DNA from 2 places in the Enterococcus mediterraneensis genome. Region 2 is predicted to be linked to the other one. Evidence: a T-box and tRNA genes for the amino acid it is inferred to sense, from the RefSeq annotation. Region 2 holds a T-box; the other holds one or more tRNA genes.
The links. The T-box of region 2 lies ahead of leuS (leucine--tRNA ligase). A T-box ahead of a tRNA ligase gene usually reads a tRNA of that ligase, here a tRNA-Leu.
Positions count from the first base shown of each region.

Region 1 (16,259 bases), 770 kb from region 2:
CGATCTGCATTTTGTTTATATTCGATATAACCGGGATTGTCTTCACGATCTGTAAAGAGATATTCCGCCGGTTTCATTTCATTTAATCTTGCTGTTTCGTTTTTCAGCTGAAGTTCGGCATCCAAAAGTTTTGGCATATTCTCGCTATTTTGCTTTTGAAATTCTTCCAAACCTTTTTGATATTCCTCTTCGGCAGCTTCGATCTGTTCAGAAGCCTGCGCAAGCTCGGCTTCGCCGGCGGCTTGCTGTTCCGCTAATTCTTGTCTGCCGGCAGCGATCTGTTGCTTGCCATTTGCGATCTCTCTTTCACCAGAGCTGATTTGAGCTTCTGCTGCTTGTAACTGCTGTCTTTGCGTTTGCAGCGTCCGCTCAGCGGTTTCACTTTCTTGGATCTGTCTCGTTAGTGCGGTCGCTTGATTTGTAGCGGTGGTCAATTGATTGTTTGCTTCTTGTGCTGCTGTATTGACCGTTTCAATGATCGTTGCAAATTGTTCTTTCGTGGTTTCATCTGATAAGTTCGTCACTTGCTCGACTGCAGGAGAACTGCTGTCTATTTCATTTAAAGATTTCAACCATTCTGCTCGTTGTTCCACGATGGTTTCTTTGAATTCTTCTTCACCCAATGCTGCCGCTCGCTGAAAACTTGCGGCCAAACCTTGATAAGCAGTGACTTTCTTCGTCAGTCCATCGATGGTTTTCGTTAACTCTGTCTGCTGTTGTTTTGCTTCAGCCAGTTGCTGTTTTCGATCATTGAGCTGTCGTTCGGCGGTATCCAGTCTTTCTTTTTGGGCAGCCAGCTGTTGCTTCTGCTGCTCTAATTCTGTTTCTTGGCTCGTCAATGCAGCTTCATTAGCATCCAGTTCTTGTGTTGCCTGATTGATTTGTGCTGTCATCTGTTCTCTATTTGCAAGGATCTCTTGCTTTCCTTGGTCGATGTCTTTTTTGGCTTGTGTTAATTTGTCTTCCGCATCTTGTAACGCTTTTTCGCCATCTTCCACCTGTTTTCTTACTTTGTCTAATTCTTTCTCAGCGGCTTGTTTGACCTCGGCTAAACGTTCTTCAGGACGATCTGCCAGTTTTTTCTCAAGTTTGTCTAACTCAGCGGCGACCTTTTTTGTATAAGCATCCGTATAGGCACTGTTCGTCTGTTTAAAGGATACCAAGATCCGCGAATAAGTAGACAGATCCAGATCTTTTTCAGAAACAACAGCAAAATAATCTACCGAACCGCTGCCGACATTTGTGTTGCCTCGTTTGACATTTTCAATAAACTCCGGGGAATTGACAAAGCCGACGATTTTTAATTTATGGGATTTTACTTGATTTTGCGGATCATCTTCTTTCGCGATCTCAAACGTGTCGCCAACGGCATAATTTTTTGAATTGGCGATGCTATCCAGCGCGATTTCCCCTTCTTTTTCCGGAAGCCGGCCTTTGACTACCACATAGTCGTTCAATTCTTTTGTCAGCCCGAAAATACGGACCACTTGATTGGCTTCTGTCAGATTCAGATCCAGCATGTATTGGGGGACTGCCTTAGCGACTTGCGGTTCTTCCTTGATCAAATCCAGATCTTTTTCCACAACGCCAAGTGTCGAAGCAACTGCTCCGTCTGCCAAGTCTTGTTTTTGATAATAGTCATCTGCCGAACGGATCATATCAGGACCGGTGGCACCGATCCCTGCAAAAAAGGCAACGCCTAAAAAAATGATCCCCAAGATAGAAAAGAAGCGGGCGGGTGAATTTTTGATCTCACGAAGACTTGTTTTAAGTAAAGCTGATTTTTTCATGCGCTGCTCCTACCATTCTATTTGATCCACCGGGGTCGGCTGTTCGTTGATCTCGATACTGCGCACTTTGGCGTCGTTGATTCGGATCACCCGATCGGCCATTGGTGCGATCTGGGAATTATGAGTGATGATCAAAACAGTGGTTCCCATGTTTCTGGCAGTATCTTGTAAGATCTGCAAAATCTGTTTCCCTGTTTCATAATCCAACGCGCCTGTCGGTTCATCGCACAATAACAATTTTGGTTTCTTGGCCAACGCCCGCGCGATAGTTACCCGCTGCTGTTCCCCGCCGGAAAGTTGCGATGGAAAGTTGTTCATACGTTTTCCTAATCCCACTTGCAAGAGGACGTCTTCCGGATCACTGGCTTCTTTGACGATCTGCGACGCTAATTCGACATTTTCCTTAGCCGTCAAATTAGGAACTAAATTGTAAAATTGAAAAACAAAGCCGACATCATAACGACGATATTCTGTTAATTGTTTGGCATTGAATGTTGAAATATCCACCCCATCAATAGCGACTTTGCCGCTGTCACAGGTATCCATCCCGCCAAGAATATTCAAGACCGTTGATTTACCAGCGCCACTGGGACCTAAAATAACCGCGATCTCTCCTTTTTCAACAGAAAACGTAACTCCGTCATTAGCCATGATCGTGGTGTCGCCCATTTTGTATTTTTTTACTTCATCTACTACTTCAATATAACTCATCTACACTGCTCCTTATCCGTTTTCATTCCTAGTGTACCATATTTTTGAACCGAATTTACCGGATTTTATTGTTTCTGGGCAGTGAATAGAAGAAAGAAAAAAGCTATCCGTTTGATTTTGCCTGTTAGGCTCAAACGGATAGCTTGTATGATTTGATTATGCGTGATAGCGTTCTACGCCGTCAAGATAAGTCGCTTCTAATGTCATATCAGGATTCAATACGATAAAGTCAGCGTCGCGGTCTTTTGCGATCGATCCGCAGACATCATCGATCTTACAGCTGACTGCCGGAACGTAAGTCGCCATCATTACTGCTTGTTCAGGCGTTGCAAGTCCCCAATCAACCACATTTTTGATTGCTTCTTTCAGTTTCAAGATACTTCCTGCAAGATTTCCGGATTCTAATCGCGCAGTTCCTTCTTTTACTACTACTGGAAATTCTCCCAGCATGTAATTTCCGTCTGGCATTCCGCCAGCCATCATACAGTCAGTGATCAGCGCTACATGATCATGGCCTGCTTTTTCCATCAAAACTTCCGCAGCTTGCGGATGAACATGATGCCCATCGCAAATCAATTCAGAAAAGACATCGTGCAGTGTCAATAAAGCACCGACCATTCCTGGTTCACGATGATTCAAGCCTCGCATACCATTGTAAGCATGAACGAACACGCTGGCACCGGCTTCAACCGCTACTTGCGCTTCATCCAATGTTGCGTTGCTGTGTCCTAATGAAACAACTACGCCTTCACTGGTCACTTGTTGGACGAATTCTTTGACCCCTTGGCGTTCTGGAGCTAATGCGATTTTTTTGATGATCCCGCCTGAAGCTTCTTGCCATTCATGGAAAGTATCCAAATCCGGATCACCGAAGTAAGAAGGATTTTGCGCACCCTTATGTTCTTCTGTGAAGAAAGGTCCTTCAAAATAAATACCTTGGATTTTAGCACCAGTTACGTCTTTGTGGACGTTCCCGACTGTTTCTGCTACGTCCCGCAAGCGTTCTTTGCTGGATGTCAATGTTGTAGGTAAAAATGAAGTAACGCCGCAAGAAAGTAATCCTTCACTCATCGCTTTGATTCCTTCTGCATCGTTGTCCATTACGTCGTGATTGACAAAGCCGTGGATATGGGTGTCAACTAACCCTGGTGCGATCCATTTTCCGCTTTGATCGATTACATTTGCTTCTTGGTCAGGAAGCTCAGAATAAAAATCTCCAAATTTTCCATCGCTGATTTCTAGATATCCCGGTCCTTTTACAGCAGATTTCAAGAAGAATTTGTCAGCAAAAATAAATGTTTTCATTATGTTCGCTCCTTTATTTTGTTAATTTAAAATTACTCCTAATAGCAAAAGAAGTCAAGAAAAGGTCTACACCATTTTTAAATTTTATGCATTTCTCTAATTTTACGGCTATAAGAAAAATAGGTTTCCGCTTCTTGGGCTTTTTTTGTTTTTAGAAGCAACTCACCTTTTAAAAAGAAAAGCTCCGCTAAATAGTAATAGCTTTTTTTATCGTGGGCGGCTTTGATTCCTTCGTCCACAACGGCAGAACTTGCTTGGTACTCTTCTTGGTCAAATAAAAAACGGCCATAGTTAAAAAAGATCTTGATCAAGCGGTCCGTTCTTCTTTTTAGCGGCAGCTCTCGGTACAATGTCATACTTTTTTCTAAGTATTCCTGTGCCTTTTCTTTCACACCTAAAGCCGAATATACGCAACCGATGCAGCTGATCAGCTGTATCTCGGCAGCAGAATTATATACCTTATCGACTTGAAGCGTGTAGGAAAGTCCTTGTTTCAGGCTAAAAAGCGCTCCTTTATAATCTTGATGAAGATAAAAGCGGCAACTTCCTTCATAGTAGTAATATAGCTGCAGATCCGTGTCCAGATACAGTTGCTGCAAGACATCAGAATGATTCAGCAATTTCTCCAATTCTTGATATTCTTCATGAAAAAAATGAGATTCTATTTGATCCATGATCTCCTGATTTTTTTGCGCTTCATACCGATGGCAAGTCATCACTTGATCCATCATCACATTCAGCCGATCGCACAACTGTTGCATAACTAAAACATTCGGCAATTCTTCATTATTTTCAATCCGGCTTAAAACACTTTGAGAACAAATCCCCTGACTTAACATTTTTTGCGATAATGACCGCTGCTTTCGTATCTCTCGTAAAACATCCCCAAACGACATCTTTTCCATTTTTCTCACCTTTAAATATAAAATATGCTAATTTGCATTATTATTTTTGTTTAATTTATCACATAATGGCTGTAAGAGAAAATTATTTCTCTTACGACTAAAAAAAATTTTTGTTTTACTATCTAGTATTAGGAGTTGATAATCATGGAAAAAGCAACTGTCATCTTTGAGTGGGAACAGGCATTTTTCAAAGGTATGGTTGAAAAAGAGTACGAAAACTCTTTCTTGATCAATGTCTCAGAACCTTCCTGCAGCGAAATCAAAGAGAAATTCGCGAATCGAATGATCATTAGCAAAAAAAATTGTGAAATAGTGAATAATATTTCTCAAAACTGATCATTTGTACTATCATTAAAGGAGACACATCTCATTGCGTCAAAAGTGAGATCGTGTTCAACACCTCTTACTTGTAGTAGGAAACAAAAGAAGATTCTTCCCCAAACAGGCAGCATAGAGTAATCTATCCTGCAAAAAAATAGTTCCGTCAACTTCTTCCTCATTCTAACGAGCGAGGAAAGTGTTTGACGGAACTATTTTTATTTTTGTTTGTATGTTTCTAAGAATTCCCGCATTTTAGCGGCCGTGAATTTCAAATCATCCATCTTTGGTAAATAAACGATTCTAAAGTGGTCTGGCTTATGCCAGTTGAATCCGCCGCCGTGTACCAACAATATCTTATGTTTGTGGAGAAAATCCAAAACAAATTGTTCATCATTTACGATATTGAAACGTTTGGTATCAATTTTGGGGAAAATATAAAATGCGGCTTTAGGTTTGACTGCCGATAGACCTGGGATGTCATTGATTGCTTGGTAAATATATTCCCGCTGTTCATAGATCCGACCTCCTGGCAGCAGCAATTCATCAATACTTTGATAACCGCCAAGTGCCGTTTGGATGATTTGTTGCGAAAGCACATTGGAACAAAGTCTCATTGAAGACAGCATGTTCAATCCTTCAATATAATCTTTTGCATGGGTTTTATCTCCGCTAAGGATCATCCAGCCTACACGGAATCCCGCTACACGATGAGATTTCGAAAGGCCATTTAAGGTCACTACAAAACGATCCGGTGCAAGAGTCGCGATAGGAATATGCTGTAAACCATCCATAACCAGTCGATCGTAGATTTCATCAGAGAAAATAATCAAATCAAATTCTCTGGCGATTTCAACAATTCCTTCCAAAATTTCTTTTGGATAAAGCGCACCAGTAGGATTATTAGGATTGATCACTACGATCGCTTTCGTTTTGTCCGTTACTTTTGCCCGCATATCGTCAAGATCAGGGTACCATTCACTTTGTTCGTCACAGATATAATGGACAGGTTTTCCCCCTGCCAAAGAAACAGAAGCTGTCCAAAGCGGATAATCCGGCATCGGAACCAGCACTTCATCACCATTGTTGCATAATCCCTGCATACATAAAGTGATCAATTCGCTGACTCCGTTACCAGTATAGATATCATTGATCCCGACATTCGGAAATTTTTTCAACTGACAATACTGTTCGATCGCTTTACGAGCGGCAAAGATTCCCTTCGAATCTGAGTACCCCTCAGAATCCCGCACATTCAAAATCAAATCACGAACGATCTCATTCGGCGCTTCAAACCCAAATGGTGCGGGATTTCCTGTATTTAGCTTTAAAATACTAACGCCTTCTTCTTGCATCCGTTCCGCTTCTTCTAGTACCGGTCCGCGTACGTCATAGCTCACGCCTTCAAGTTTATTGGATTTTTCAAAATTTTTCATGGCCTTCTCCTTGTTTCATCGTTTCATTATTCAATTATCTTATTGTTTCGTTTTTCGTCAAATCTATTTCTTATACAGTAAGCCAAAGTCGTTCAAATTACAATCATTACGAGAACACTTTCAAAGAAGTTTCATATTTAGTCTCTCATGGTCAGAATATTTGCCAGCCAGTCGAGGGCGATTCCGATAATAACGCCAAGAAACAACCCCAAAACAAGATTTTCTTTCGCCAAGCCGATCAAAATCCCCGGAATCATTCCCAGCCCGGCAAATGTACCGTCAAATTTTTCTTCCTCCATAATAACATCCTCCTATTGACAAAAAAGATAAACTTGATATCATTATTAGTGTTGCAAAACATGCGGTCGTGGCGGAATGGCAGACGCGCTGTCTTGAGGGGGCAGTGGGAGTAACTCCCGTGGAAGTTCGAGTCTTCTCGGCCGCATAAAAAGCAGGCTTACTATAGTCTGCTTTTTTGTTTTCTAGGTAATATATAAATATAATATCAGTAAAATCCCTTTCTGTTGCAAAAACTTTACTATTTATAATTGTAAAGTTTTTGCTCTTTATCTATCTTGATTGCAAATTGAGTTAGACAGATATCACTACTTGCAGGATTCAAAAATATTTCCAATAAAATGGACAAAGAATATAAATCAATCGTAACCCGTGATTTATACACATATCGTGATAAACATGCATGCAAAAGAATATTTGATGTCCTTGATAATTTTTAACAAATACAAATAATACGGACAAATCACTGTTCAGCATACCGTTCACAATTTTTCCGAAAAAAAATAAGAGTAACGGATTTCAGTAGAAGACTCTTCCCCAAGGCCTCTCCATCTGTTACTCTTTTTAAAGTGATGTCTGTTGACTACTCAATAGTATAAAAGTTATTTAAATATTGCAAGCAATAACCATCACTAAAAATCTTATTATTTCAACCAAATATCCGATAAAAAGCGGAAAAATAATTTAGTTGTTTGTATTTAGCGATTAGAATATATTACGATAAATTATTTCCAATAAAAACGGCTGCATGTAAAAAACGTTTGCCATTTCTTAGGAGGAATCCCTGTGCGGGCAAGTGAATTATTGACGACATTATCCATCATCCCACAAGATCAAGCGTATATCGGCATCTACTTTCAAAAAAGTCAGCTGATTCCATTTACAACCATCAAAGCCGATCAAGATGGAAATTTGATCCTTTATGCAGAACATGAGAAAGCTCCATTGACTATCAAAGAACTTCTTCTTACTTTGATGAAAAATAAAGGCCGACAGATGCTTTATTGGAATGGCGAAACCACTAAAAAAATCTACGGCATCAAAGAATCCCAACGCAAGATCATTGTCTAACAGAAAAAGGCTGTGATACAAGTGCAGCATATCAACCGAAAAAGGGACTATCTAATCCTATAGATAGTCCCTTTTTCGGTTGATATGCTAGCCTTTTTATTTAAAATAACCATTTTTGGGCAGCTCATTTGCTCCATCTTCAATCATGCCTTTTAACGAACGATCTAGGATCGAACGCTTCTTTTCCTCTTTTGCAGAACGGCGGTATTGGCTGCGAGTCATTTGGACTTCTGAATGATTGAATTTGCGGACACTTGGATCAGTGTCTTTCTTTTCCTGATAGGCAGCGGGTTCTGTGTCAAATAAAAGATAGCTGGCTTGCGGTTTGCTCATCGCTTCGATCAGCGCTTCTTGAGAGATATCATCTTTTTTTTCATCCGGAATAATCGAAGCCGGTATATATTTAGGAACAAAATACGAACGACCGGAATACTCCTTTTTCACTGTGTTTTCTGCTTTTTCCTGTGGTTTGTTTTTTACTTTATAGGTCGAACGACGCTGGTTTTCGCCAAATAGTGATGTTCGTCCTGTCGCTGTCGGTTCTGGTTGGATTCGCTTATTATAATCCGGCAGATTTTCCCGATGTTTCTTTAACTCTTCTTGCTGACGAACCGTGTGTCCTTGTTTTTCAGCAGTCGCTTTGCGGGAACGACGCAACGCACGTTCTTCGTGAGATTCTGGATAACCGGTTTGAAAGGACGAATAACCTTGATAGCTCTCCGTTTCTTTAGCAGTTTCTGTTAAAATCCAGTCATCACCATACGAGAGTTTTCGTTTGCTTTCGCGTTGGATTTTCACACCTTCTTCATCGGAAAATGCTGGGAAACGAAAATGCTTGCGTTTGATTTCTAAAAAATTACTCATACTCAGTTCATCCTTTGCCACACTTTTCTCTATCATAACATAAAAATTTTTAGTTGTAATTTTCTTTGTCAGAACCGACCTGAGAAAACTTGAATTGCTTTCGGATGGATTGACTGCTCCGGCAGGTCCAATGTTGTTAAGGAAAACGGCAGATCGCGCAGACTTTGTATTTGCTGTTTTTTCAAGATTTGCTCTTCTTCTGTTGGATTAAAGACTGCCATCAGATAATTCTCCTGATCATAGCGTAAGATCAGCAACAGCTCATTACAAAAGAGCAAACGAAAGTCACCTTGTCTGAGTAATACATGGTCTTTTCGCATTTGCAGCCATCTCTGACAGTTTCCATAGCATTCCTCATCGATTTGTTCCCACGGGAAAAATTTGCGGTTTTCCGGATCTTTTCCCCCTGTCAGTCCAGCTTCATCACCATAATAGATACATGGTATGCCTGGCATAAAGGTCAAAAAAGCAAACGCGAGATCAAGTTTTTGTTTGTCTCCTTCTAATTCCGATAAGATCCGAGGTGTATCATGAGTCCCGATATTATTGAAGTTATTATAAAAAATATCTGTCGGATAATTTTCCTCCAACTGCGTCAATATCTTCGCCGCGTCTCTTGGTGAACAGTCTCTCTTCAAGAAATCAATGATCACTGTACGCAACGGGTAGTTCATCACACTATGCAAATGATCGCCTAGGATATATTGGCGACGTTGCTGATAGGCGATTTTATTTGAAGCGTCTTCCCAAACTTCCCCAATCAAAATCTTGTCTTTGTATCGATCAAGGTTTTTCCGGATCCCTTGAATAAAATAATCCGGCAATTCATCCGCCACATCTAGGCGCCAACCATCTACGCCCAGTTGATTCCATTTATCCAAAACGCTGTGCGTTCCATAAATAAAATCTTGAAAATCAGGATTTTCTTTTGCGATTTCCGGCAAATCTTTGATGCCCCACCAAGCTTTGTACTTTTCCGGATACTCTTCAAATTTGAACCAGTCAAAATAAGGACTTTCCGTCGATTGATAGGCGCCGATTTTTCCGTAACTGCCATCGTAATCGAAATAGCGGCTGTTTTTGCCCACATGATTGAAAACACCGTCTAAAACCAAATGCATCTCATTTTCATGAAGTGCTGCGATCAACTCATTGAAATCAGATTCATCACCCAAGATCTCGTCGATTTTCAAAAAATCGCCTGTATCATATCGATGATTGCTGTTGGCTTCAAAAATCGGATTCAAATAAATGGCTGTAACTCCTAATTCCTTTAAGTAGGGAATCTTTTTGATGATTCCTTTTAGATTGCCGCCATAAAAATCCCAACGCAGAATCTCTCCTTCTTGATTTTTGATATATAAAGGATCATCTTGCATCCTTCCATACAAGAAAGTATTCGATTTAGGCGCATTGACACGTCCATCAGGATTTCCATTAAAAAAACGATCTGGAAATATTTGATAAAAAACCGCGTCACGATACCATTTCGGTGCTTTTTCTTTTTTTTGACAACAGGTCAATTGATACTCGTGAACTGCTTCTTTAGACAGAAAGCAAGTATTTTCACCTTGTTCATTTCTCCCGTAATAGATCTTTTCCAGTTGATTCTCTTTACGAAGATGGATCTCAAAATGATAGAAGTAAAGTCCCACTCCCTCATTGACGAAAAAATCATAACAATAGCGATCCGTACCGTAGTTTTCCAACTGGATATAGTCTGGTTCTTGCGCATCTTTATGGATCACCAGATAAGCCGCTTCGACAGCTGTTTCAGCGATGGTAATCGAGAATTTGACAAAGTCTCTATCCATGACTGCGCCAAAAGGTTCTTTGTGTTCTGTCCGCCAAGGATCGTAGTAGATCTTCATTATCTTGGTTCCTTTTCTGCCGCTTTCAGGACTGGATTCAGCTGCCAGATATCTTCAGCATAACGGAGGACAGTGTCGTCTGCTGAAAAGCGTCCAGCATTAGCGATATTGATCAAACTTTTTTGTTGCCATTGCTGAGGATCCTGATACCATTCATTGATTTTTGCTTGTGCCTGACAATAAGCATCAAAATCCCGCAGTAAAAAGTATTCGTCGTTGTACTTGATCAGTGAATCAAAAATCTCACGACCTTCAAACTCGATATTTGGAATCGTACCATCGACAAAAGCATTCAATATCTTTTGCAGCACTGGTGATTCTTCATAGATTTTCAATGCAGAATAGTCTTGATTCTCATAGTAAGCATAAACTTCTTGCTCCGTCAGCCCGAATATTACGATATTGTCTTCTCCTACCGCATCTCTGATCTCAATATTGGCACCGTCAAGGGTCGCGATGGTGATCGCTCCGTTCAACATCAGTTTCATATTGCTGGTTCCTGATGCTTCTTTTGAAGCAAGAGAAATCTGTTCGCTGACATCCGCGGCCGGAATGATCCGTTCTGCTAAACTCACATTGTAGTTTTCTAAAAAGACGACTTTCAAACGGTCACCGATTGCTGGATCGTTATTGATCATATTGCCTACCTCATTGATCACTTTGATGATCGCTTTGGCATACGTATAACTAGGCGCCGCTTTAGCGCCAAAAATAAAGACGCGGGGATGGATCGCTGTATCGGGATTTTCTTTTAATTCAAAATATAATTTTAAAATATGCAATAAATTCAATAATTGCCGTTTATAAGCATGCAGCCGTTTGATCTGGACATCGAAGATCGCAGTCGGTAAGACCTTGATGCCGGTGGTTTCTTTGATGTAACGAGCCAGTGCCTCTTTGTTTTGTAATTTGGCAGCCGCTAATTCTTTCAATACTTGAGGATCGTCTAAATAATTCAGCAATAACCGCAGATCTTCAGGATTTTTTCGCCATGATTTTTTGATATGTTTATCTAAGACATGGGATAACGGCTCGTTGGCCAACTGCATCCAGCGGCGTTCTGCGATACCGTTTGTTTTATTGTTAAAGCGTTCAGGATAAATCTCATAAAAATCGTGGAGTACGACTTGTTTCAATAGTTCCGAGTGGAGCTTCGCGACACCGTTTGTGCTGTGACTGCCGATGATCGCAAGATGCGCCATATGGACCTGATCGTTTTGGATGATACGGGTACGTTCCACCAGATCACTGCCATAAGCCAATTTCTTTTTCTCCACAAAGCGTCGATCGATTTCTTCGATGATTTGATACATCCGCGGCAAAAGGGAGCGCATCAGATGGATTGGCCATTTTTCCAGCGCTTCTGCCATGATCGTGTGATTGGTATAACTCATAACTTTGACAGTGATCTCCCATGCCTGTTCCCAAGACAATCCATGCTCATCCAGCAACAGTCGCATCATTTCAGGAACGCATAACGCCGGATGAGTGTCATTGATATGGATCGCGACATACTCACTCAAACAGCTGAGGGGCTTTTTCAATTTCAAATAGTAGCGCAAGATACTTTGAACTCCAGCTGAAACAAAAAAGTATTCTTGTGCCAACCGGACTAAACGCCCTCTTTCATTGGAATCGTCGGGATACAAGACAGCTGTCAAATCTTCAAACTGTCTTCGATCTTGGATACTGGTATATTTTTCTTCTTCAGAAGTCGGGATCTCAATTCCCCACAAGCGCATGGTATTCACACGTTTGTTTTGGTATCCGATCATCGCTGTATCATAAGGGACCGCTCGCAAAATACGCTGATTTTTATAAACCGGTTTTAAATGTCCTTCTTCGTCAGGCACCATCCAAACGTCTCCGGAAAACTGGATATCTACTGCTTTGCTTTCTTTGCGGACTTCCCAGACATTGCCGCTGCTGAGCCATTCATCCGGCAATTCCACTTGATATCCATCTACGAAACGTTGTTTGAACAAACCATAATCATAGCGGATGCCATTGCCATTTCCCGGAAGACCGCAAGAAGCGATGGAGTCCATAAAACAAGAAGCTAAGCGGCCTAATCCGCCATTCCCTAAGGCCATATCTTTTTCTACATTTGCCAAATCTTCCAAATCGATTTCCATTTCCGCCAGACCTTCAGAAACGACATCCAATATGCCCAGGTTCAACAGATTGCTTTTCAACATTTTCCCTGGTAAAAATTCGATGGAAAAATAATATACCTGTTTGTCTTCATTCGCCAGATAACTTTTCCAGCTTTGCCGCCAACTATCCGAATAATAAGCCTTGATGACACTGCCTAAAACATTGAACAACTCTTGCGATGAAGCGTCTTCGATCTCCATTGCATATTTTTCCCTCAGCCGTTGACGCATCTCACTCTTAAATTTCTTTTTCGATAACACAGCTTACTTCGCTCCTTTTAGCAAAAAGGATGGACATCGATCAATACCAATGCACATCCTCTTAGACTTCATATATTTTTTTAACTTTGTCCTGTCAATTCTTGATACAATGTCACATAATTTTCAGAAGAAGTTTCCCAGCTGAAATCACGAGACATTGCTTGCAGAACCAGTTTATGCCACGCTTCTTGAGAAGAGTGATACAACTCCACCGCTTTTTTCACGGCTTGTAAAAATTGATAGGAAGAAAATTCAGCAAACCCGAATCCAGTTCCTTCACCAGTCACAGGGTTGAAAGGTTCAACGGTATCTTTCAAGCCTCCAATCTCGTGGACTATCGGCAATGTACCATAGCGCATAGACATCATTTGAGACAATCCGCAGGGTTCAAAGGCAGACGGCATCAAAAAGATATCTGATCCAGCATAGATTTTTTGTGCTAGCTTGACATCAAACGTAATATTGACCGCACATTTTTCCGGATATTTTTCCGCAAAATAGCGGAAAGTATTTTCAAAATGCGGATCACCAGTGCCTAATAAAACAAACTGGACATCCATATCCATCAAGTTTTGGAATTCATCTAGTACAAGGTTGAAACCTTTTTGATACGTCAGCCGGCTGACCACTGCGATCAGCGGAACATCTTTTTTCACTGGAAGTCCCATGATTTTTTGCAGTTCTTGCTTGTTTTTAGCTTTACCAGACAGATCAGTACTTGAAAAATGATAGCTTAACGACGGATCGTTTTCAGGATCATTGAGCTCATAATCGATTCCATTTACGATACCTCGTAATTTTCCAGCTTCCATCCGCAAGATCACATCAAGTCCGCAGCCGAATTCCGGTGTTTTGATTTCTTCTGCATAAGAAGGACTAACTGTATTTACGCGGTCTGCGTAAAGAATTCCGGATTTCATAAAGTTCAAACAGTCATCCAGACGGACAGTCCCATCTTCATAACGTTCCATCCCTACACCAAATAAATCAGGCAGCATATCGCCACTGTATTTCCCTTGAAATTCGATATTGTGGATCGTCAAGACGGTACGGATATTTTGATAGGCTTGGATCCAGCGATATTTTTCTTTCAATAAAAATGGAACCATCGCTGTGTGATAATCGTTAACATGCAGGACATCTGGAATAAAGTCCACCCGCTCCATCATCTCGATCAATGCTTGCTGGAAGAAGGCGAATCGTTCGCCATCATCATAGAATCCGTACAGACCATCGCGATCAAAGTAGTAAAGATTATCAATAAAATAATAGGTCACGCCTTGTAATATCAGCTGCTTGACTCCGCAATATTGATGACGCCAGCCCACTTCTACATAAAAGGAAAACAAGTCTTGACACTGTTCTTTATATTGCTCTGGCATTTTTGGATAATAAGGCAATACGACACGGATATCGATCCCTTTTTTTTGCAACTCTTTCGGCAATGCTCCCGCCACATCACCTAATCCTCCCGTTTTAAAAAAGGGTGCGCATTCTGCTGAAGCGAATAGTACTTTCATGCTTTGTTCTCCTCAAGTGCGTCAACCATCATGTCAGCTGTCACATGTGCTCCTTTTTTGACCACCATCGGTTTTTCCGGGGTACCAATGATTTTTACACCAGGATCGACGATTACGTTTTTATCTAAGATCGCGTATTGCACAACAGCGCCTTCGCAAATTTCATTGTTCGTCATAAGAATGGTATCTTCTACAACTGCATCTTTTGCGATGGTTGTACTGCGGGAGATCAATGAACGATGGACTTTTCCTTCCACTACACAACCAGAGGCAAATTGGCTGTTTTTAACATCTGAGGTTGTAGCGTAGTAAGTCGGCACTTCGTTTTTCAGTTTCGTGTAGACCTTCTGGCTGGAATACATCAATGAGCTGAATTGTCGTTGATTCAACATATCCATGTTCGCTTGATAATAAGACGGAACGTCATGGATATTGCTTAAATAACCCGTATATTCATAAGTCGAGCTTTTCAATTCAGTGATATGTCCCCGCAAGAATGTTTCCAAGTTTACCGGTGTACCGACTTTTTGTCCTTCTTTCAACGCTTTGATCAGTTGATCTGTTTGGATGATATAAATATCCGCACAAAGATTGACGGTTTCTCCCAGCTCGATGTCTTCAGCCTTGGCTGCACTATCGATCTTGCCGCCTTCTCCCAGCTTCAATACGATATCAGTAGGATATACTTGATCACGCTGGATACGTTTATAAACGACAGTCATGTCATTTTTCTGTACCTGATGGATCTTCAGCACCGCCCGCAAGTCAATATTGCATAGCATCTTGCTGCCCATAAATACAGTATATTCTGTTTTGGATTTTTCCAAAAAGTCGATTATTGTTGCATAGTAGTTTTCAGTTTCTTCTTTTTGTTTTAAAAGATCCTGATAGACATGAATGAAATAACGGTTTCTAACTCCGTCCAAATTCCACTCTTTCCCGCCGCCGATATGATCGAAAACAGATTGCGTTTCTCCTTCATTGAACATCATGAACACAGAGCTGATATTCGCGTTGACGATACTGGAGAGCGCAAAATCGATCAAACGATATTTACAGTCAAACGGCAATGTCGCCAATGGCCGATGTTCCGTCAATGGAAGAAGGTCTTCATATTGATTGAGATTTCCTAAAATTGCACACATATGTTTAGTCTTCATCTACTGTCACCCCGATTACTTCAGAATAGCCGACTACAGCGATCTCATCGCTGCCGTCAATTTCAGCACCGTCGCCGACGATCGCATTTTCACCGATGATCGCGCGGTGGATCTTAACATTTTTACCGATCGTTGCCCCTGGCATAACCACACTGTCAGAGATCTCCGCTCCTTCTTTTATCTGGACATCTGCCGATAAAATACTATTCTCCACATTTCCGGCTACATAACAACCGTCAACGATCAATGAATTTTTAGCTGAGCCGGTCTCGGTCAAGAAATGCGGCGGCGAGATGGTGTTTCTCGAAAAGACCCGCCAGTTTTTATCCCGGATCCCTAATTCCATCGCCGGATCAATGAATTCCATGCTGGCTTCCCACAATGAATCGATCGTTCCCACATCTTTCCAATAGCCTGAGAAGCGATAAGCAAAGACATTTTCTCCGCTTTCTAAATAGGATGGGATGACATGCTTCCCAAAGTCGATCATTTGTCCGTCTTTTGCATAACTGCTGGTCAAGACGTTTCGCAATCGACCCCAGTTGAAGATATAGATCCCCATAGAAGCCAAGTTGCTCTTCGGATGTTCTGGTT
Region 1 is NZ_UWOP01000001.1:293,368-309,626, forward strand. Features, by position in the region: gene EFB00_RS01405 (FtsX-like permease family protein) at 1-1,790, opposite strand, end outside; gene EFB00_RS01410 (ABC transporter ATP-binding protein) at 1,800-2,501, opposite strand; gene nagA (N-acetylglucosamine-6-phosphate deacetylase) at 2,658-3,806, opposite strand; gene EFB00_RS01420 (helix-turn-helix domain-containing protein) at 3,884-4,711, opposite strand; gene EFB00_RS01425 (DUF2187 domain-containing protein) at 4,853-5,047, shown strand; gene EFB00_RS01430 (pyridoxal phosphate-dependent aminotransferase) at 5,248-6,465, opposite strand; gene EFB00_RS13390 (hypothetical protein) at 6,603-6,764, opposite strand; tRNA gene EFB00_RS01435 (tRNA-Leu) at 6,827-6,910, shown strand; gene EFB00_RS01440 (hypothetical protein) at 7,549-7,833, shown strand; gene EFB00_RS01445 (hypothetical protein) at 7,930-8,697, opposite strand; gene EFB00_RS01450 (glycoside hydrolase family 13 protein) at 8,766-10,568, opposite strand; gene EFB00_RS01455 (glycogen/starch/alpha-glucan phosphorylase) at 10,568-12,985, opposite strand; gene glgA (glycogen synthase GlgA) at 13,066-14,505, opposite strand; gene glgD (glucose-1-phosphate adenylyltransferase subunit GlgD) at 14,502-15,665, opposite strand; gene EFB00_RS01470 (glucose-1-phosphate adenylyltransferase) at 15,655-16,259, opposite strand, start outside.
Region 1: it encodes a tRNA-Leu, which carries the amino acid that the T-box ahead of leuS (leucine--tRNA ligase) is inferred to sense. The anticodon was not compared.

Region 2 (16,259 bases):
GACTTACAATCTGACTCGTTTTGATACACCAGCCAGCGGCAGTGCCGGAGGCGGAGCGTCAGCTGGAAGTTCTTCAAACAATTCAAATTCCAGTGGAGGAACAAATTCAGGTTCTTCATCACAATCGCAATACTATACAGTAAAATCCGGCGATTCTGTTTGGCTGATCGCCAATAAATACGGTATTTCCATGAGCCAGCTTTGCCAATGGAACAATATCAAAAATAATTTCATTTACCCAGGCCAACGTCTGATCGTCAGAAACGGCGGCTCAAGTTCGACTGGCTCAAGCAGTTCCAACAGCAATTCAAATTCAGGCTCAAGCAGCTCGAACTTAGGTTCAAACAGCAATAACAGCAGTTCAACAGGCACACATTATACAGTAAAAGCTGGGGATTCTGTTTGGCTGATTGCTAATAAATACGGCATTTCCATGAGCCAGCTTTGTCAATGGAACAATATCAAAAACAACTTCATTTATCCAGGTCAGCGTTTGATCGTCAGAAACGGCGGCTCAATTTCTGCTGGCTCAAGCAGTTCTAGCAGTTCAAATTCTGGCTCAAGCAGTTCAAACTCGGGATCAAGCAGCAACAGCAGTTCAACAAGCTCGCATTATACAGTAAAAGCTGGGGATTCTGTTTGGCTGATCGCTAATAAATACGGTATTTCCATGAACCAGCTTTGCCAATGGAACAATATCAAAAACAATTTTATTTACCCAGGTCAACGTCTGATCGTCAGAAACGGCTCAAGTTCGACTGGCTCAAGCAGTTCTGCCAGCAGTACAAATACAGGGAATTCAAGTACCGGCTCCAGCAGTACAAATACTTCTGGAAGTTATACAGTAAAAGCCGGGGATTCTGTCTGGTCTATTGCCAACAAACACGGCATCACCATGAGTCAATTCCGTCAATGGAACAACATCAAAAATGATTTTGTTTATCCAGGCCAAAAAGTGATCGTAAGAAAAGGAGCTAGTGCTTCATCAAATACCGGCTCTTCTACAAGCAGTTCCAGCAAGACCTATACCGTCAAAAGCGGCGACAGTCTTTGGACGATCGCGCAAAGATACAATCTGTCAGTCAATCAATTGAAATCTTTGAATAATCTGACCTCTGATATCGTTCTTATCGGACAAGTTTTAAAAGTAAAATAGTGAAATAATATTTGAATTTATTCGTGTTTTTTGATAGTATAACTATCAATAGCAACACGTTTGAGAAGGAATAGTAGAAAGTCATTCGGTAAAGAGAGCACATGGCTGGTGGAAATGTGTCCGAAACCTTTTGAACTCGCCTTTGAGTGATATCTGCTGAAGACAGTAGGCAGATACGGCAGCGGCCGATATCCCGCAAGAGGCTTGCAATCGCAAGTAAAATTAGGTGGTACCGCGTAGATTACGTCCTATAAAAAGCACTCGCTTTTTATAGGATTTTTTTATTATTTTTTAGGAGGAGTCAGTAAAATGAATTACGATCATAAAGTAATCGAAAAAAAATGGCAAAAATTCTGGGCAAAAAACAATGTCTTCAATACCCATGACGATGGCGACAAGCCAAAATTTTATGCCTTAGACATGTTCCCTTATCCATCAGGACAGGGTCTGCATGTAGGGCATCCGGAAGGGTATACAGCAACTGATATCTTGTCACGGATGAAACGCAGCCAAGGCTATAATGTATTGCATCCAATGGGTTGGGACGCGTTTGGTCTGCCAGCAGAACAATATGCCATCGATACCGGGAATGATCCTGCGGAATTTACGAAAAAAAATATCGAGACATTCCGCCGTCAAATCAATTCATTAGGCTTTAGTTATGATTGGAACCGGGAAATCAATACGACGGATCCGGAATACTATAAATGGACACAATGGATCTTCACAAAACTTTATGAAAAAGGACTGGCATATGAAGCAGAAGTCGCAGTCAACTGGGTACCGGAATTAGGAACGGTCATTTCAAACGAAGAAGTGATCGACGGCAAAAGCGAACGGGGCGGTTATGATGTCGTTCGCAAACCGATGCGCCAATGGATGCTGAAGATCACCGCTTATGCAGATCGTTTGTTGGATGATCTGGATCTAGTGGATTGGCCAGAAAGCATCAAAGAAATGCAGCGAAACTGGATCGGCCGTTCAGTAGGTGCGAATGTAACCTTTAACGTAGCCGGAACAGACGAGCAGTTCACTGTCTTCACGACACGTCCTGATACGCTGTATGGTGCGACTTATACGGTGTTGGCGCCAGAACTTGAGCTGGTCAAAAAAATCACTACCCCGGAACAGCAAGCAGCTGTCGAAGCTTATATCGAAGAAGCGGCTAAAAAATCTGATCTGAACCGTACTGATCTGTCGAAAGAAAAAACTGGTGTCTTCACTGGTGCCTATGCGATCAATCCAGTCAACGGCAAAGAAATCCCTATCTGGATCGCTGATTACGTGCTGGCTTCTTACGGAACAGGTGCCATCATGGCAGTACCAGCTCATGATGAACGGGATTATGAATTCGCTAAGACCTTTGATCTGGAGATCATCCCAGTCTTAGAAGGCGGCAATGTGGAAGAAGCGGCCTTTACTGAAGATGGACCGCACATCAATTCTGATTTCTTGAACGGATTGAACAAAGAAGACGCGATCGCTAAAATCGTTGAATGGTTGGAAGAAAAAGGTATCGGTAAAAAAGAAGTCAGCTACCGTCTGCGGGATTGGCTGTTCTCTCGTCAACGCTATTGGGGTGAACCGATCCCTGTGATCCATTGGGAAGATGGGACAACGACGACGGTTCCTGAAGAAGAACTGCCGTTGACACTGCCGATCACAGATAACATCAAACCAAGCGGAACCGGTGAATCGCCACTGGCCAACATCGAAGATTGGATCAATGTCATTGACCCAGTCACCGGTAAAAAAGGCCGTCGTGAAACCAACACGATGCCGCAATGGGCAGGCAGCTCATGGTATCACTTGCGTTATATCGATCCTCATAACAAAAAATCATTGGCGGATTACGAAAAATTGAAACGCTGGCTGCCGGTGGATATTTATATCGGCGGTGCGGAACATGCCGTATTGCATCTGCTGTATGCGCGTTTCTGGCATAAATTCTTGTACGATCTAGGTGTGGTGCCAACAAAAGAACCATATCAAAAACTATTCAATCAAGGGATGATCCTTGGGGAAAACAACGAAAAAATGTCGAAATCCCGCGGCAATGTCGTCAATCCTGATGTCGTGGTGGAAGCTTATGGCGCTGATACGCTGCGTTTGTATGAAATGTTCATGGGACCATTGGATTCTTCTATCGCTTGGAGCGAAAACGGGTTGGAAGGCAGCCGCAAATTCTTGGATCGGGTATGGCGTCTGATCGCAGATGAAAACGGCAAAATGCGCGATCGGATCACTACTTTCAATGACGGAAAATTGACGAAAGTGTATAATCAAACCGTCAAAAAAGTCACGGAAGACTATGACCAACTGCATTTCAATACAGCGATCTCACAACTGATGGTTTTTGTGAATGAAGCCTATAAAGTCGATGCACTGCCTTATGCATATATCGAAGGATTCGTGCAGTTGTTGGCACCGATCACACCGCATCTTGCGGAAGAACTTTGGGTGATCTTGGGCAATGAAGAAGGCATTTCTTATGTTCCTTGGCCAACTTATGACGAAACAGCGTTAGTTGAAGACGAGATCGAAGTCGTATTCCAAGTAAACGGTAAAGTTCGAGCAAAAGTCAATGTACCAGTAGACGCTGACAAAGCAGCGCTGGAAGAATTGGCGAAAAACAACGAATTGATCCAAGAACATATCGCTGGTAAAACGATCCGTAAAGTCATCGTAGTACCAAATAAACTTGTCAATATCGTTGCAAATTGATCATAAACCAGATAAATCGCGGTACAAGTCCGATAAGACTTGTGCCGCTTTTTTTGCGGAGAATATCGGTTAAAAAGATTGAAACTTTTTTTAGTTAAGCGTATAATCCATAACCTATCCTTTACAAACAGGGGGAAAATGGTATGGTCAACCACAAAGAAGAAACGTATTTGCAGCAGGTTTATGAAGAGATGCTGGCAAAAGAAGTCGAATTGGCAGATTATCTGGATCAGTCGAAACAAAGCGGATTATCGGCTTTGCAGGAGATGCAAAAAGATGTCCGCTTGAATTTTGACAATATCTCCGATAATTTGGATACTTTTGCTCAGCTGGAAATGAAAAATCGCGAGATCGATCAAATGAACATCAAGATGCAGACGGCGGAACAGGAATTATCACAGGTTCGACGCTCGCTGGAGAGTCCGTATTTTGGTAAGGTAGCGGTGGATTTTTTGGATGATGACGAAGAAGATTTTTATATCGGTGTCAACGGCTTTCGCAATCTGACAGGAGATACTCGGGTCTACGACTGGCGTTCACCGATCGCGGAATTGTTTTACAACAATGAATTGGGCCGCTCCAGTTATCAAGTGGACACCCGCCAGATAGAAGTAGACATCCGTACTCGGCGTCAATTCATCATTGAACGGGATCATTTGATCAAGTATTTTGATACGTCTGTTGCGATCCAAGATGATGTACTCTTGGAAGCACTGGAAAACGATACTAGCGGCTTCATGAAAGATATCACCGCGACGATCCAAAAGGAACAAAACAAAATCATCCGGGATACTGCCAGCCGTCATATTTTAGTCAACGGGATCGCCGGCAGTGGAAAAACGTCTACGATCATGCAGCGGATCGCGTATCTGTTGTACTCGATGCGGCAAAAGATCACTTCTGATGATATCCTGATTTTGTCGCCTAATACCCAATTTATCGATTATATCGGTAATGTCCTGCCGGCTTTAGGAGAAAGAAATCCTTGGAATCTTACGATGCGGGCTTTTGTGGAAGAATACGGCGATTGGCCGGTAGAAACAGAAGCGGACTATTTCCAACGGTTGAATGAAGCAGAGTCAGACTATATGCATGTCTTGCGCAGTGCGGAGTTCATCGCTTATATCAAGAAGTCTGACGCATTGCTGCAAGATATCCCGGATCTTTTCCAATCCATCGATTACAAGGGAAAGCCTCTGATCTCAGTAGAGTTTTTAGAGCAGTTGTACCAAGCAACGCCCAATCATCCCAAAATGATCGACAAGATCCAAGCTATGAAAAAACAACTGATCAGTTATTGGGAACAACGGATCATCCGTCAAGCCCGCAGCAGCAAGATCCATGATCAGCTCCTAGGACTTTCAGAAGATATGCAGATGCGCTATTTCGGAGAGCTGATCAGCGATGAATCGGCAGAAAGTCTGTTTTATTACAGCAAAAAACTATTGAAGAAGAAATATCACCGCATCACTCGGGCTTTGGCAGAAAATCAATGGCTGAAAACTGAAAAGCTGTTTGAAAAAATCTATCAGACCTTTACGGATCAGCCTTTGCCAAAAACAACACAGGCTACACTGGACGAAGCGGTCATTCGTCTTTTGATCCAGCATTTATTTGTGGAAGCAATCGAAGTGCCGCAGCTGCGCTTTATTTTGATCGATGAGGTACAAGATTATACGTACGCCCAGCTGTCGTTGCTGTTGGCGCTGTTTCCGCGAGCACAATTTACGATGGTAGGGGATGAGAACCAAGCTATCTTCAATTCCCAGATCCCGTTTGCTGATATCCAACAGTTGTTTGATAAAAATCAGCTGCCCTTGACTCGTTACGACCTTTTGAACAGCTATCGTTCCAGCGGCGCGATTACCAAGCTGTTCCGTCAATTAGTCACTGTTCCTATGGAGATCGTACCGATCCGCTCTGACGGCGCACCGGTAGTCTATCAAAAGACGCAAAATGAAGAAGACTTCCGTCGATTCGTCGAAGGATTACTAACTGATGAGAAGATCCATCAATTGACGATCTTGACGAAAACTGAAGCACAGGCTGTAGACCTTAGAACAGCGCTTGAAGATCTGCTGACTGAAAAGATCCAGATCCTTTCTCTCAGTCTGTCAAAAGGTTTGGAATTCGATCAGGTCCTGTTGTATGATGTTTCCCCAGAAAATTATCATTCAGATCAAGATCAGAAACGGTTGTATACAGCGATCTCCCGCGGGATGCAGGAGCTGTTTATCACTTATAAAGAGGAACTTTCACCGCTGCTTGATTAAAAAAACGTTCACTAAGCCTGGTTTTCCAGTGCTTAGTGAACGTTTTTTACGCTTCGATCAGATGTTTGGCGATCTGGTAGTCTCCTTCATAAGGGGTATCTTCGCCGTTGATCTTTTGATACAGGTCTTGCCCTTTGCCGGCTAAGATCACGGAATCTTCCGCTTTCGCCAAAGCGATAGCCTGAGCGATGGCTTGACTTCGATTCATCTCATAATGGATCTCTAGACTGGGCTCAGTGATGGCTGCGGAAATTTCTTCAGCGATTTTTTGCGGATCTTCAAAGGCTGGATCGTCAGCAGTCAGGATCGCAATATCTGCCTGTTCTGACAAGATCTTGCCGAAATCCTGCCGCCGGGAAAGTGCTTTGCCGCCGGGACTCCCTAAGACGACGATCACACGACCATTGGGATGTTCGTTTTTAGCAAATTCCAAAAGTGTTTTTAGACTTAAATAATTATGGGCATAATCTACATAGATCGCGGCGCCGTTTTGGCTTTGCAGCTGTTCCATCCGTCCGGGAACGCGGGCTTGAGATAATCCATTTTGACCATCTTGAGCGGTTGCACCTACAAGGGCTGATGCAATCAATGCGCTGGCGGCGTTTTCTTGATTGAATCCCCCTGCTAATAAAATTTCATACGTACTGTTCAAAGTTAATGGATCATTTGTATTTTTCAATGTAAATGCTTGTCGTTTTTCCGTCGTTGTCACCAGATAGTCGGCTTCTGACCGTCCATATGTCCATAAAGGAATCTGGTGCAGTTGACAAGTTTCTTCCAACAAATCGTAATAATCGCTGTCATGATTGACAACTGCTTGTTTGGAATTGATCAACAGCTGGCGTTTGCAGTAGAAATAGTCGTCAAATGTTGGGTGTTCGATGGGACTGATATGATCTGGAGAAATATTCAAAAAGATCCCGACATCATAGTGAAGCCCGTAAACCCGCTGTGTCTTGTAGGCTTGCGAGGAAACTTCCATTACAAGATGGGTCATACCGTTTTCCACTGCTTGAGCCATCATACGATAAAGATCCAGCGATTCTGGTGTTGTTAAATGGGATTTGAAATAAGTGACCCCGTCCAGCGTCGTATTCATAGTTGACAGTAATGCAGTCTTTTTATTTGTAGTCACATCCAAGATCGCTTTCGTGAAATACGCGGCGGTGGTTTTTCCTTTTGTCCCGGTAAATGCGACTAGTTTTAATTTTTCTTGGGGGTAATCGTAAAAAGCCATCGACAAGACTGCCATTGCTTTGCGGATATCTGTGACGATGATCCCCAGTTTAGCAGAAACTTCGTAGGGTTCTTCTGCAACGTAGACTTCCAGACCGTTTTCCAGTGCGGAAATCAGGTATTCCGTTTTAAAGTTCAATCCTTTACAGAAAAAAAGCGTCTGAGAGTTTACTGAACGAGAGTCGTAGGAAAGAGCGGTAAAGCTTTTTTCCAAATCAGTCGTCAGATGCCAACCATCTGCAGAGACAAATTCTTTCAATAGATTTTCTTTAAGCAACAAGGTACGAATCGTTTCAATGGAGAAAGACATAATTATAATCCTCTTTTGATTTTTTCATTATTATAGCATAATTCTCCAGCAACACTAAAAAAATTTCGGGAAAGCGAAAAAACGCCGACAAAATATTGCATTCCCGTTAAATTTCCTAAAAGTAATTGCGACTTTGTCTGTTTACAATTAAAATAGAGAATATGCCTTGATACATAAGAAAGTTGGAGAATGTGGACAAATGGAGAAAAAAGCACAACCGACAGAATTAACTAATGAAGAACGGATGGCCCGCGGTTCTGCGTGGATGACCGTCGGCAACATCGGCTCTCGTTTGTTGGGAGCGATTTATATTTTGCCTTGGTATGCTTGGATGGGTGAAAATGCCAAAGCTGCCAATGCATTGTTCAATATGGGCTATAATATTTATGCGCTGTTTTTGATGATCTCGACAGCAGGGATACCTGCCGCCATCGCTAAGCAAACAGCCCACTATAATTCCCTGAATGAATACAGCACCAGTCGAAAATTGTTTATCCGTGCATTGCAGGTGATGGGGATCTTTGGATTGATCACGGCTGGTATCATGTATCTGCTGGCACCGTTTCTTGCGGAAGCTTCCGGCGGTGGAGCAGAGTTGGTACCTACGATGCGTTCGCTTAGTGTTGCGATCCTGGTTTTTCCTTGTATGAGCGTGATCCGCGGATATTTCCAAGGGTTCAAAGATATGCGGCCGTTTGCTATCTCTCAGATCGCAGAGCAAGTCGCTCGCGTCGCTTATATGCTGTTAGCGACCTTCATCATTATGAAAGTGATGAAAGGAGAATACACACAAGCCGTTACACAATCGACCTTCGCCGCATTTATCGGTGTACTGGCGAGTTTTGCGGTATTGGGCTATTTCCTCAAAAAAGAAAAAGTCCGGATGGATACACTTGTTGAATACAGCGAAAAAGAAGCTAAGATCCATACGAAAGAACTACTACTGGATACCATCAAAGAAGCGATTCCTTTTATCATCATCGGTTCGGGGATCACAATCTTCAAGCTGGTGGATCAATTTACTTTTATTCGTGTAATGCAGCAGTTTACCGAATATTCCAGTCAGCAGTTGAAGGATCTGTTTTCAATCTTCAGCGCAAATCCTGACAAACTGACGATGGTGGTGATCGGTTTAGCTACCTCCATGTCATTGACGGGTCTGCCATTGATCACAGAAGCCAAAACCGTGGGAGACCATCGCGGTTTGGCAAAACTGATCAGCAATAACTTACAGTTGTTTTCATTTGTGATGCTGCCAGCCAGTTTTGGTATGATGCTTTTAGCCTATCCTTTGAATACGCTGTTCTATGAACCAGACGCATTAGGAACAAAAGTCCTGATCCAAGCCTGTATCACCGGATTATTCTTGGGGCTCTTCATGATGACTTCCAGTATGCTGCAAGGATTGTATGAAAACGGCGCTGCCATCAAATATTTTGTACTGGGATTGCTCTTGAAGCTGATCTTGCAATACCCGGCGATCCGGATCTTAGAAGTCTATGGTCCCATGGTAGCGACGATGATCGGATTCAGTTTGACGTGCTATTTGAATCTGCGGAAAATGTATAAGATCGCACGCTTCAACTATCCGTTAACATTGCGCCGGACTGTCTTGATCCTTTTACTGACCTTTGTCATGCTGATCATTGCGTTTATTACCCGCCAAGTCGCGGACTTGTTCTTGAATACCGATAGCAAGAGCCAATCATTTATCATGATCTTGTTAGTTGCCGGCACTGGTGGTTTCAGCTATGTCTTTATGGCGTTGAAAGTCCGATTGGCAGATAAACTGTTAGGTCCTTCGGCAATCAAGATGCGAAAAAAATTACGAATAAAATAAAAGAGCGTCTTACGGCAAATGCCGTCTGACAGAAAAATCCGAACGAGAAAGATCGCTCCTGCAGTCGACAAGTCAGCACAAACATCGATGATCAGGAGCTTTCCGACAGCGTTCGGGTCTTTTTTTATCGAGCAGACAGTTTTTAGAAATTAAGGAGTGAAATGAATGCGTTTGGATAAATTTTTAGCGGATATGCAGATCGGCAGCCGCAAAGAAGTCAAAAAATATATCAAAGATCGCCGGGTAACGGTCAATGGACAGGTGATAACTTCCGACAAGATACAGGTCGCGGACCATGATGTAGTCACTTTTGACCATCAGCCGGTCCAGTATCAAAAATATTTTTATTATCTGCTGAACAAACCGCAAGGAGTCGTTTCTGCAACGACAGATCCGCGAGATAAGACTGTACTCGATCTTTTGAAAGACAAAGATCAGCGGGATGATCTGTTTCCGGTTGGTCGTTTGGATAAGAATACTGAAGGACTGCTTTTGATCAGTAACGATGGGGTATTAGCCCATCAGCTATTATCCCCCAAAAAGCATGTTGAAAAAGAATATTATGCAGAAGTAGCTGGGATTTTGACTGTAGAAGATGTCGCCGCATTTGCAAAAGGGATCATAATCGATGGCAATGAACAAACATTGCCGGCGGAGATGACTATTTTAGCTGTAGACCCTAAACAAGAATGTTCCCAGATGCGTCTGATCCTTCATGAAGGGAAATTCCACCAAGTCAAACGGATGGTCAAAGCTGTGGGGAAAGAAGTCACTTATCTAAAACGTGTCAGAATGGGAGATTTATCGTTGGATGAAGAATTGGCATTAGGTGACTATCGCCCTCTTACTGAAGCGGAACTTGCGTTATTGAAAAATGCTGTAAAATAAAAAATCCAGTAGTGAATGCCTTAAGAAAATCCTAACTGTCTTTAAATAAATTTATATAAGACGTAATATAAAGGGGATTTTGTCACTGTTGTGTAACAAAAGAAGCGTTATGTTTCAAATAGATAGAGCGAGTGATAATAAAATGTAATCGCCCTGTTATCCTTTTTATAAAATTTCATGTTAAATTATGCAAAGTGAAAAAATTATGAAAAGGGGACTATTATTGAAATTTAAAACAACTATCGTTTTAGCTGCATTAGTCATGAACCTGGGAGTTTCTGCTACGGCCTTCGCCTCGGAAACCACCGATCAAATAAATAGCACACAAAAAGCATTAACGGCCGATCAAAAAACATTGGCTGATTTACAACAACAAATCAAAGACATTGACCAACAAACAGCAGACTTGGCAAAACAAAAACAAGAAACAGAGAATGCCGCTGAGGAAGCTGCTGAAAAATTGAACAACCTGAAAGAGGAATTACAGACCATTACTCTTGAAGAAACAGAAGCACAGTCCACGATGGCCTCAGATATGTATTCTGTATCGCCTCAATCTTCAGCAAATAATTATTCTCAACGCGTGTTGACAGCTTTTAGAAAATTGAATGATTTAACAGAACAGAAAGAAAAATTGACTGCCGAAAAATCCGACGTACATACTTCATTAGCTACTTTACAAGGAAAAATCGAAACTTTTGCTGATCAAGCGGCTGAACTACAAGCCAAAAAAGCGGAGTTGACAGAAAAAGTCAAAGACACCGATGCCGCGATCAAAAAAGAGAACACGGCAATAGAAAAATTGAAGAAGACTGAAAAAACGGAAAAAGCTAAAGCAGAAGCGGAAAAGAAAACAGCAAAAACAGGATTTGCTTCTCCGTTGGCAACTAAATTATCTGTCAGCAGCGGCTTTGGCGGCCGTCAAGATCCTACTGGTTATTCCGGCACCCAGCATGATGGGATCGATTTACCAGGGGCTTACGGACAAAAAGTCATGGCTGCTCGCGACGGTGTCGTGGAAATGGCAGGAACGGATCCTAGTGCCGGTAATTACGTCATCATCAAACATGACAATGGTTACTATTCTTACTACATGCATTTGAGCAAAATCAGTGTTTCAAAAGGTCAAAAACTCAACGTCGGTCAAACTGTCGGCTTGATGGGTTCTACCGGAAATTCTACCGGCGTTCATTTGCATTTTGGATTAAGTAAAGCGGTTTGGAGCGGATTTGTCGATCCATCTTCATTCTTAGGATTGTAATAGGAATAAACACACTTAGCGGAGCGTTAAGCTCAACTAAGTGTGTTTTTTTACAGCATAAAAGTTGTTCTCAAATAGAGACTATTCTACCAAAGTCCCGGTCCCGCGGTGATTTCCATCTTTTCCTTGGTGAAGGGATGGACCAGAAACATCTGATAGGCATGGAGCTGCAAACGTCCGGTTGGCTTGCCGTACAAAGGATCGCCGATGATGGGATGACCGATACTTTTCAGGTGGACCCGGATCTGATGCGTCCTGCCAGTATCCAACACGCAAAAAATCTCACTTTGTTTTGGATCGGCATGATGGACGGTTATGTGAGTGACAGCTATCTGTCCGTGTCTTTCATCAATGATCCGTTTGCGGCGGTCGTGACGATCGCGGCCGATCTTTTTATTGATGGTGAGATCTCGGGTCAGTTTGCCGGCAACGATTGCTTGATAGCGGCGATAGATCTTTTTTTGTTCCAATAGACGTCCTAAAATCGGCAGGACCAAGGGATTTTTAGCAAATAAAACAACGCCGCTGGTTTCTTTGTCTAACCGATGGACAACATAAGGCCGTTGTTGTTTTTGATGAAGATAAGCTGCTAGATCATTGAAAAGCGTCCCGGTTTCTTGAGGTTGATTAGGATGTGTTTTGATGCCGGCAGGTTTATCGACGATGATCAAATGCTCATCTTCATATAGGACTGCGATATTCTCAGAATCCCCGAAGACAACTTCTTGGTATTGATAGTCTTCATCTTCGAACTGCAAAAGCAGAGTATCGCCGGCCGTGACCTCTTGATGAAACATCGCCGGCTGTCCGTTAAGCCAGACGTTTTTGCGGATACGCAAAAAATGCCGGACTTTACGAGGAACTAACCACTCTTTTTCCAGCAACTCCCGTATGGTGATCGTTGGTTGGTTTTTTGGTAATGTGATTTCGAATTTCATCAGATGATCCTTTCTGTTAAATTTCTTCTAAAGTATAGCATTTTTAGAGGATATTTAAGAAAAAAATAACTTTTTTCCGGAAATTAAATGATATGATTATTTTCATATGAGTGAATAAATCCAGATTCCGTCTTAAGACGCATTTCTTTATGGATTTGTTATGATACACTCAGGAGAAATGAAACAAGGAGTCTGAATAAATGGATTTTCAAAAAATACTTACGAAAATCAAAACGGGGCTGGCTGTTTTTTGGCGTTGGCTCAAACCGTATTTGATTCAGTTTCATCATTGGCGCAAACGGATCTGGAAAAAATATCATGTCAATAAAATCATCATTTTAGTGGGCATGGTCGTCGTCTTGATCACGAGTGCCTATCTATTCTATTTGGCAAAGCAGGTCAATGTCGACCGTTTGGAGTCTGATTTGAAAGAATCGACAGTGGTATACGACAAAGATGGTGATGAAGCCGGTAAACTCTATGCCCAAAAAGGTACGTATGTCGATCTGGATCAGATTTCGCCTTATGTGCGAGATGCCGTGATTTCCACTGAAGATCGGAATTTTTATCATCATCACGGGTTCGATATCATGGGGATCTTACGGGCCGCAGCACGCATGGTGATCAATCGAGATACTTCCGGCGGCGGTGGTAGTACCATCACTCAGCAATTGGCAAAAAACGCCTATCTGACTCTCGATCAGGATTTCAGCAGAAAAGCCAAGGAACTGTTTTTAGCCATCGAGATCGAAAAGAAATACAGCAAAGATGATATTTTGACTATGTATTTGAACAATTCCTACTTCGGAAACGGGGTCTGGGGAGTGCAAGACGCTTCACGGAAATATTTCGGAGTCAATGCCAATGAGCTTTCTTTAGGGGAAGCCGCGACACTGGTAGGAATGCTTAAAGGACCATCCATCTATAACCCTATCGACTATCCGGAAAATGCCAATAGTCGGCGTGATACAGTTTTATCTGTCATGGAAGAAAACAAAAAAATCACCCAAGCACAGGAAAAAGAAGCTTCGGCTGTCAATATCGCAGACTACGTCAATGATACCTATGATCAATCAGAATCCGGGTATAAGTACCCGTATTATTTCGATGCCGTGATCGACGAGGCTGTTAACAAATACGATATCAGCGAAACAGATATCATGAACAAGGGCTATAAGATCTACACCGCGTTAGATCAAAATTATCAGGTGCAGATGGAAGCTACGTATAAAGATGATTCTGTCTTTCCGCCAAATGCCGCAGACGGCGCGATGGTCCAATCTGGTTCTGTCGCATTGGATCCTAATTCCGGCGGTGTTCGCGCACTGGTAGGACGTCGGGGCGAACATGTTTTCCGCGGTTTCAACTTTGCAACTCAGATGAAACGCTCTCCCGGTTCTACTATTAAACCGATCAGTGTCTATGCACCAGCACTTGAGGCCGGCTATCATCCAGATAGTATCTTGAAAGATGAAGAACTTTCTTATTATGATGTAAAAAACTACGACGGGACATACTCCGGCGAGGTACCAATGTATCAAGCGGTGGCTTGGAGTTTGAATGCGCCAGCGGTTTGGCTTTTGCACGAGATCGGGATGAATAAAGGCTACAAAAAAGCGGAAGAATTCGGCTTGTCACTGTCAGAAAAAGACAAGTATTGGGGCGGTGTCGCATTAGGCGGATTGGAAAAAGGGGAATCCCCATTGACGATGGCCAGTGCATACGGAGTTTTTGCTAACGGCGGCAAACGCTACGATCCGCATCTCATCACCAAAATCGTTGACTCGCAAGGGACAGTGATCGTGGATAACAATGATCCAAAAGCGGAACAAGTGGTCTCAAAAGAAACCGCAGATGAAATGACCAGTATGCTGTTGGGAACATTTTCAAACGGGACGGCAGCTCAAGCGCAACCTTACGGCTATACAGTAGCCGGTAAAACAGGGACTACCGAAACCAACTTTGATGCTACCAAAGCCAATGACCAGTGGATCGTGGGCTATACACCGAATGTCGTGATGGCGACTTGGCTGGGTTACGAAAAAACCAGCAAGGATCACTATTTAAGCGGGACTAGCGGTGATGTCGTAGGTCAGGTCTTTCGATCGATGGCACAAAATATTCTGCCATACGTTCCCGAAAGTTCATTTACAGTGGCCGACGCATATCAAACCGGCGGAAAAGTCGTAGCTGCTGATGAAGCTGACACAACAGAAGACAACAGCGACTGGGACAAATCAGTAGATGAATTCACAGAGAATGCCAAAAAAGGACTTTCTGAATTTGGTGACCGAGTAAAAGAAGGGGCAAAAGACCTTATCCGCAATATTTGGGGAAAAATTTCAGGCGATTGACCTTTTTATGTTACAATAAAAGAAATCAGATAAAGCGAGGAAATATCATGGCAAACATTTATGATACAGCGAACCAATTAGAACGCGAAATCCGTCAATCAGAACAATTCCAAGAATTAAGTGCTTCTTTTGACCGTCTGAAAGCCAATGAAGAAGCTTATAGTATCTTCAAAGAGTTTCAAGCATTGCAACAAGAACTGCAAACGAAAATGATGGCTGGCGAAGAAGTTTCTGAAGAAGATGCTCAAAAAGCGCAAGCAATGGCTGAAAAAGTCCAAAAAGAAGACTTGATCAACCAATTGATGCAAACAGAACAAGCCTTCAGCACAGTAGTCAATGATCTGAACCGGATCATTATGGGACCCGTTAGAGAATTGTACGAAGGTTAAACTTTTTTAAAATAAGACAGCACCGGAAATCAAATTTTCTGGTGCTGTTTTTTTGCAGCTTTCAGTGTAAATTCTGCCCTATAGTTTTTAGGTATTATTTTTTACGGATAATTTCCAGCAATCTAGAGATCATACTTAATAAACCATAAATTAGACTGATTAATAAAATCACTTTAAAAAAATTGAACATAAAAGCGATGTTAAACGCATATTTGATCCAAAGAATCCATAAGAACAAAGCTAAGAGCCATTTCTCTTTGGTAGATAATTTACTGATAAGAAGCCATTGCAGGAAATCTTCATTGGTTTGTTTCGTTTCTCTAAATTCATTTTTTATTTTTTTGAACATATTTTCTGCCTCCTTTTTTCAGAGGTATCTGTAAGTTGGGACGCATTCTTTTTTCTGTAATTGCAAAGTAGTTCCAGCGTAAATGAAAATCTTCAGTTGTAGTTGCTTATTTCTACACCGAATCTTGAGTAGCGTTAGCAGAGGTTCTAAAGCGATCCTTTGAAAATCCGGCATAAAAAGTGCAGATTTCATGAGTAAATACTCAAAACTTGATTAAAAACCAGCCATATTCAGCTTGATACCTTTCAGGAACGTGGTATTCCAGGAAAGTTGCGAGTAGAATAGAAGCAGTGAAAATTTGAAGGAGTGATCATTTTGAAAATTCTAATTGCTGGTGCGGGGGCGATGGGCAGCCGCTTTGGTTTGATGTTGCATCAAGGAGGCAACGATGTGATGCTGGTCGACGGCTGGCAAGAGCATGTCGATCAGATCAAAGAGCACGGATTACAAGCAGACTACAACGGTGAAGATGTTGTCGTTGACCTGCCTATCATGGCTCAATCAAACATTGACCAGCCGTTTGCGGCAGATTTGGTCATCC
Region 2 is NZ_UWOP01000001.1:1,064,077-1,080,335, reverse strand. Features, by position in the region: gene EFB00_RS05165 (muramidase family protein) at 1-1,156, shown strand, start outside; T-box leader at 1,207-1,410, shown strand; gene leuS (leucine--tRNA ligase) at 1,466-3,880, shown strand; gene EFB00_RS05155 (HelD family protein) at 4,024-6,153, shown strand; gene EFB00_RS05150 (UDP-N-acetylmuramoyl-L-alanyl-D-glutamate--L-lysine ligase) at 6,200-7,699, opposite strand; gene EFB00_RS05145 (putative polysaccharide biosynthesis protein) at 7,899-9,539, shown strand; gene EFB00_RS05140 (pseudouridine synthase) at 9,705-10,427, shown strand; gene EFB00_RS05135 (M23 family metallopeptidase) at 10,651-11,688, shown strand; gene EFB00_RS05130 (RluA family pseudouridine synthase) at 11,775-12,626, opposite strand; gene EFB00_RS05125 (PBP1A family penicillin-binding protein) at 12,827-14,980, shown strand; gene EFB00_RS05120 (YlbF/YmcA family competence regulator) at 15,028-15,369, shown strand; gene EFB00_RS05115 (hypothetical protein) at 15,464-15,718, opposite strand; gene EFB00_RS05110 (2-dehydropantoate 2-reductase) at 16,034-16,259, shown strand, end outside.